2 regions of the Synechococcus sp. CS-1333 genome follow, and region 2 is predicted to be linked to the other one. Evidence: predicted binding sites of a transcription regulator. Region 2 holds the regulator's gene; the other holds the start of a gene.

Region 1 (3,387 bases), on a different contig from region 2:
CATGCCCTTGACATGCTCAGCGACGACGGCGCCATTGACACCGGCGTTCTGGGCGATCCGCATCAGCGGAGCGGTGAGGGCGGAGGCCACGATGGTGGCACCGATCAGCTCTTCGCCGGTGAGGTTGGCAGCCGCCCACTCCTCGAGAGCAGGGGCCAGGTGGGCCAGGGTGGTGCCGCCACCAGGAACGATGCCTTCCTCAACAGCCGCCTTGGTGGCGTTGATGGCGTCTTCCAGGCGCAGCTTCTTGTCCTTCATCTCGGTTTCGGTGGCTGCACCCACCTTGACCACGGCCACACCGCCGCTCAGCTTGGCCAGACGCTCCTGCAGCTTCTCCTTGTCGTAGGAGGAGTCGGTTTCGTCGATCTGCTTGCGGATCTGCTCCACACGGGCCTTGACGGGCACTTCGTTGCCTTCGGCGACGATGGTGGTGGTGTCCTTGTTGATGGTGATGCGGCGGGCGGTGCCCAGCATCTCCAGCTTGGTGTTCTCCAGCTTGAGGCCGGCGTCTTCGGTGATCAGCTGACCGTTGGTGAGAACGGCGATGTCCTCAAGCATGGCCTTGCGGCGGTCGCCGAAACCAGGGGCCTTGACGGCGGCCACGTTGAGCACGCCGCGCAGGCGGTTCACCACCAGGGTGGCGAGGGCTTCCTTCTCGATGTCCTCGGCGATGATCAGCAGGGGCTTGCCGGTGCGGGCGATCTGCTCAAGCACGGGCACCAGGTCTTGCACCAGGCCGATCTTCTTGTCGGTGAGCAGGATGTAGGGCTCGTCGAGCACCGCTTCCATCCGCTCGGTGTCGGTGGCGAAGTAAGGGGAGATGTAGCCCTTGTCGAAGCGCATGCCCTCGGTGACCTCCAGTTCGGTGGTCATCGACTTCCCTTCTTCCAGGGAGATCACGCCTTCTTTGCCGACCTTGTCCATAGCGTCGGCGATCATGCGGCCCACCTCTTCGTCGTTGCCGGCGGAGATGGTGCCCACCTGGGCGATGGCGTTGCTGTCGGCGATCGGCTTGGCGTGCTCCTCAATCTTCTTGACGAGGAAATCGGCAGCCTTGTCGATGCCCTTCTTGAGGGTGATGGCGTTGGCGCCCGCAGCCACGTTGCGGAGACCCGCCTTGACCATGGCGTGGGCCAGGACGGTGGCCGTGGTGGTGCCGTCGCCGGCGGCGTCGTTGGTTTTGGAGGCGGCCTGACGGATCAGGGCCACACCGGTGTTCTCGATGTGGTCTTCCAGTTCGATCTCTTTGGCGATGGTGACGCCGTCATTGATGATCTGGGGAGCGCCGAATTTCTTTTCCAGCACCACGTTGCGGCCCTTTGGGCCGAGGGTGACGGCAACTGCCTCAGCGAGGATGTCGATGCCTTTTTCGAGGGCCCGGCGGGCGTTCTCGTTGTAGATGATGCGCTTGGCCATGGAAGGGATGCTCCTTGAAGTAGTTGGTAAAGGGTTGACCGTCCCACGAGTCGTCGGGGGTCAGGACGTGATCAGTGAGGGCAGTTAAGGCTCACAGGAACCTCAGGTGCCGGAGCGATCAGTCGACGATGGCGAGAATGTCTTTTTCGGAGAGCAGCACGAACTCATCGGTGCCGAGCTTGATGTCAGTACCGGCGTACTTGCTGTAGAGCACCTTGTCGCCCACGCTCACTTCAGGAGCTTGGCGGGAGCCGTCCTCATTGCGCTTGCCGGGGCCCACTTGGACCACTTTGCCCACCTGGGGCTTCTCCTGTGCAGTGTCGGGGAGCAGGATGCCGCCCGCGGTTCTTTCCTCCGATTCGGACACCTTGATGAAAATGCGATCTCCAAGGGGTTTGACAGTGGAGACGCTGAGGGAGACAGCAGCCATGGATCGTTTCAAATGCGGTGGTGCGGCGCCGTGGGCGCCACAGGGGAGAGCGAATTAGCACTCGCCCTGCCTGAGTGCCAACCTATGGCGGTGGAAGGGTGCAGTGCAATCGGTACGGTGTGCGGTTGACCGAACCCAGCACGCGGCACGGGCCTCAGGCTCTGAAGACCAGGCCATTCGCGGTGGTATGGTGGCGCGGCTTCAGGCGGGCGCGCGTCCCGCTGCGCGATCTTCCTTCCTTTCCTATGGCTGCTGCTGCTCCCGTCAACACCGGCTCCAAGGGTGTTGTCCGTCAGGTGATCGGCCCCGTTCTCGACATTGAATTTCCGGCCGGCAAGCTGCCCCGCATCTTCAATGCCATCCGCGTTGAAGGCCGCAACTCCTCGGGTCAGGACATCGCCCTCACTGCGGAAGTCCAGCAGCTGCTCGGCGACCACCGGGTGCGTGCCGTTGCGATGAGCGGCACCGACGGCGTCGTGCGTGGCATGTCCGCCCTCGATACGGGCGCCCCGATCAGCGTCCCCGTGGGTGAGGCCACTCTTGGCCGCATCTTCAACGTGCTCGGCGAGCCGGTTGATGAGCGTGGTCCGGTCACCTCCACCCTCACATCTCCCATCCACAGGGATGCGCCGAAGCTGATCGAGCTCGAAACCAAGCCCAAGGTGTTTGAAACCGGCATCAAGGTGATCGACCTCCTGGCTCCTTACCGCCAGGGTGGCAAGGTCGGCCTGTTCGGTGGCGCCGGCGTGGGCAAAACCGTGCTGATCCAGGAGCTCATCAACAACATTGCCAAGGAGCACGGCGGTGTTTCCGTGTTCGGTGGCGTTGGCGAGCGCACCCGTGAGGGCAACGACCTCTACGAAGAGTTCAAGGAATCTGGAGTGATCAACTCCGAAGACCTCCCGAAATCCAAGGTGGCGCTCTGCTTCGGTCAGATGAACGAGCCCCCCGGCGCCCGCATGCGCGTGGGTCTGTCGGCACTCACCATGGCCGAGCATTTCCGTGATGTGAACAAGCAGGATGTGCTGCTGTTCATCGACAACATCTTCCGCTTCGTCCAAGCCGGCTCCGAAGTGAGCGCCCTGCTCGGCCGCATGCCCTCCGCTGTGGGCTACCAGCCCACCCTCGGCACCGACGTCGGTGAGCTTCAGGAACGCATCACCTCCACGCTCGAAGGTTCAATCACCTCGATCCAGGCTGTGTACGTGCCGGCCGACGACCTCACCGACCCCGCTCCCGCCACCACCTTTGCCCACCTCGATGCCACCACGGTGCTGAGCCGCGGCCTGGCTTCGAAGGGCATCTACCCGGCCGTCGACCCGCTCGACTCCACCAGCACCATGCTCCAGCCGGCCGTTGTGGGCGACGAGCACTACCGCACCGCCCGTTCCGTGCAATCCACCCTGCAGCGCTACAAAGAGCTTCAGGACATCATCGCCATCCTCGGCCTCGACGAACTCTCCGAAGACGACCGTCGCACCGTCGACCGCGCGCGCAAGATCGAGAAGTTCCTGTCTCAGCCCTTCTTTGTGGCTGAAATC
Region 2 (3,387 bases):
CCACCACATCGAGGGGAGGCTTGCCGTATTTGCTCTCGCCGATCTGCAGGAACGGCGTTTCCGGCGTGGCCATGATCGCGTTGCCCTGGGCGTAGATCCGGTAGAGGCCGTGGTCGTTGCCGGCGATCTGGCCGCCAAGGATGAAGGTGGCCTCACCGCTCGCGCCCACCTGCTTGAGGGCGCTCTCGTTCTCGTTCTGCACCGCCACGCTCAGGCGGCCGATGTAGGCCGCCGCCTCGAACAGATGGCGGCAGCTGAGCAGGTCCGGTCCGGCGGTCCGGTCATCAGCTGCAGCGCTGGCCGCCGCCCCCACCGCCGCCGGAGTGGCGGCGGCGCTGAGGTCGCGGCGGATCCAGTTGAGGATCGCCTGGGTGGTGGCCAGGTTGCCCGCCGCCAGAAGAACGAACAGCCGGTCAGGCGCCGGCTGGAACACGTGCAGCTTCCGGTAGCTGGAGATGTAGTCCACCCCCGCATTGGTGCGGGAGTCGGCGCACATCACCAGACCCTCCTTGAGCAGGAAACCGACGCAGTAAGTCATGGCGCCATGCTCTCAAGCCGCCGGCCGCTCAACTGAGCAACCGCTGCAGGCTGGCGGCCACCGAGCGCACCGCCGCCCGGGCGGTGGCGTAGGCCATCCGCATCGGCCCCACCAGGGCCACGTGCCCCTGGCTGCCGTCGCCGGTGCGGTAAGTGGCCTGCACGAGTGCGCAGTCCTGCAGGGCGGGATGGGGATTTTCGGCACCGATCCAGACGCCTTCGCTGGGTCTGCCGTCGGGTTGCAGCAGCAGATGGGGGTCTTCCTCCACCAGCTGCACCAGCGGCCGCAGCGTGGCGGTGCGGCTGAATTCCGGCTGCCCCAGCAATCCCCCCAGCCCGAGCGCGAGGGCGCCGTCGGCATCGCCCGGTCGGGCCATGCGGTGGCTGCGGAGCGCCTCGCGCAGCAGCCAGCCGCTGCGCTGCAGCTGAGGCGGCAGGGCGTTCCAGGGGATTGGCTGGCCCGGATGCAGGCTGAGCTGATCCATCACCCAGCGCTCGAGCGGCAGCAGTTCGGGGGCCGCCGCCGGTGGCAGATGCAGGTTCAGGCAGCTGGTCATCACGGCGTTCTCCACCAGGAACACCAGCAGGCGGTCGCCGCTGGGCACCAGGCGCACGGCCTGAAGGGCGGAGCGATCACCCTGGGGGCGTGTGATCAGGCTCAGCAGGCCGGTGAGATCGGCCAGCCGCCGCGCCAGATGCAGCAGCAGATCGTCGAGGGCAGCCCAGCGCAGGCTCAGCCCCAGCAGTTCCTGCTCCAGTTGCAGCGCTCCGGCACCGGGGGGTGGCAGCAGGCTGTCCACGTAGAGGCGGTAGCCGCGCTGGCTCGGAATACGCCCGGCGGAAGTGTGCGGCTGCACAAGTAGGCCCTGTTGCTCCAGCGCCCCCATGGCCGAACGCACCGTGGCAGGTGAGGTCTGGAAGCCGAAGCGTTGCACCAGGGTGCGGCTCCCCACGGGCTCGACCGTGTCCACGTAATGCTGCACCGTTGCCTGCAACACCTGCTGATGGCGGCGGCTGAGGTGAGGCAACGAGGGGCTAGTCAACGGATGGTGCGCGAACCGTAACCGATACCAACGACGTCGCTGGCCAACAGGAACACCATTTCGTCTGGGCAACAAGGCCGCTAGGTGTTGGTTCGGGTCCGAACCTGCCGGGTCGGCCAGTCCCTGCTTGTTGCGCAGCTCAGCACCATCACCGCCACAAACTGTGGAGCTGCTCCGGCGTCAGAGGCTGGAGCCGATCTGGGCCAGCCCGTCGTCCGCCGCAGCTCCGCTGACTGCGGTAAGACGAGGACATGTACAGCGCCATCGGTCTGGCAGCGCTGCTCAGTAACGCGGCACCGACCGATCGACCTGGACGCTCCAGGCATCGATGCCCCCCTCCAGGTTCCAGACCCGCTCGAAACCCTGCTGCTCCATCAACCAGCAGCCGAACTGCCAGCTGCGCATGCCGGCATGGCAGAGCACCACTACCTCACGCTCGCGGTCGAGCAGCGCGTCGATCCGGCTGACCCATTCCGAGGAGCGGCTCAAGGGCAGATGGATCACTCTCTGCTGCAGCGCGGCCATGGCCAGCTCTGCCGGTTCCCGCACATCCACCAGCTGCAGATCGGCACCCTCGTTGAGCCGCTGCTGCAGCTCCCGTGCCTGCAGCGGGGCCGGGGTGGGGGTGGTTTGGCTTTCCTGGGGCATGGGTGCGGGCATGGGCGTGGTGGCTGGCCGGGTGTGCGTTGACGATGCACGGAGGCGGCTTCATGCATAAGGATGAGGCCATTCCTGCGCGCTACGCATGAAGATCCGCCCATTCCTGGCGGCGATCCTGGCCGTGGCCGTCACGCTGCTGCTGATCGGAGCGGCGGGCTGGGTGGTGCTCTGGCGCAGCAGCCCTCTCGCCCTGCAGCACCAACCCCTGACCTTGCCGCTGGCGGCTCGCTTCATCCCCCGGCAGGCCTCGCTGAGCCTGCACCTGCTGGTCCCGCCCGACCAGCTCGGGGCCTACGCCCGGGCCGTGGCGCCGCCCCGCCAACGTCGCCATGCCGCCGCCGCCCTTGAGCAGCTGCGGGACGGGGCCTTCGCCGCCGCCGGCCTCGACTACGCCGAGGAACTGGCCGGCTGGGTGGGGGAGGAGTCCAGTGTCGCGCTGCTCACCCCGGCGGGTGCGTCACAGCCGGCGGGCTGGTTGCTGGCCTTGCGCAGCCGTGAGTCGGAGGGGGCTCGGCGCTTTCTGCAGCGCTTCTGGCAGACCCGCAGCCTGGCCGGCAACGAGCTGCAGGTGAGCACCTATCGAGGCATGGGGCTGATCAGCGGCCGGGGCGCCCTGCTGGGCCAGAACGCCCTGCCCCTGGCCACCGCCTTGATCGACGACCGGCTGGTGCTGATCGCCTCGGGTCGGGGGGTGCTGGAGCAGGCGCTGGATGTCTCCCAGATCGATGAACTCAACCAGGCCGGCGACCCCCGCCTCGCCACCGCCGTGGCCACCCTCGGCCAGGGCGTGGCCCTGGTGGTGGCCCGCCCCGACAGCTTCACCCCTTGGCTGGCTGCTTCCCCTTTCGTCGCAGCACAGCAGGAGGTGCTCGGCCTGGTGGCAGCTCTGGCACCCCGAGGCCGCACCCTCGACCTCAACGGCCGCCTCGAGCTGCGCCACGCCCCCGCAGCACTGGCGCTCACGCCCACGCCGGATCTGCTGGCGGGCCTGCAGGGTCCCTCGGACAGCCTGGCGATGATCCAGAACCCCGCCCTGCTCTCAGCTCCGGCTGCACCAGGAACAGCTGCCTCAGCGGCAGCCATCGCCGTCGCCCAGCCGATCGCTGAGGCCACCGCCTCCAGCCCGGATTCCGCCGGCTCCGATGGG

What was found. The regulator HrcA, encoded in region 2, represses chaperone genes, less so after heat shock. The targets are predictions, from matches to a motif close to TTAGCACTCNNNNNNNNNGAGTGCTAA.
Region 1: a site for HrcA is predicted at 1,901-1,927, ahead of groES (co-chaperone GroES). Genes of this name have one in related genera too.

Annotation. Positions count from the first base shown of each region.
Region 1 is NZ_JAHLYO010000016.1:82,527-85,913, reverse strand. Features, by position in the region: gene groL (chaperonin GroEL) at 1-1,416, opposite strand, end outside; gene groES (co-chaperone GroES) at 1,535-1,846, opposite strand; gene atpD (F0F1 ATP synthase subunit beta) at 2,092-3,387, shown strand, end outside.
Region 2 is NZ_JAHLYO010000011.1:38,676-42,062, reverse strand. Features, by position in the region: gene KQ303_RS03290 (20S proteasome subunit A/B) at 1-538, opposite strand, end outside; gene KQ303_RS03285 (heat-inducible transcriptional repressor HrcA) at 567-1,580, opposite strand; gene KQ303_RS03280 (rhodanese-like domain-containing protein) at 1,863-2,228, opposite strand; gene KQ303_RS03275 (DUF3352 domain-containing protein) at 2,326-3,387, shown strand, end outside.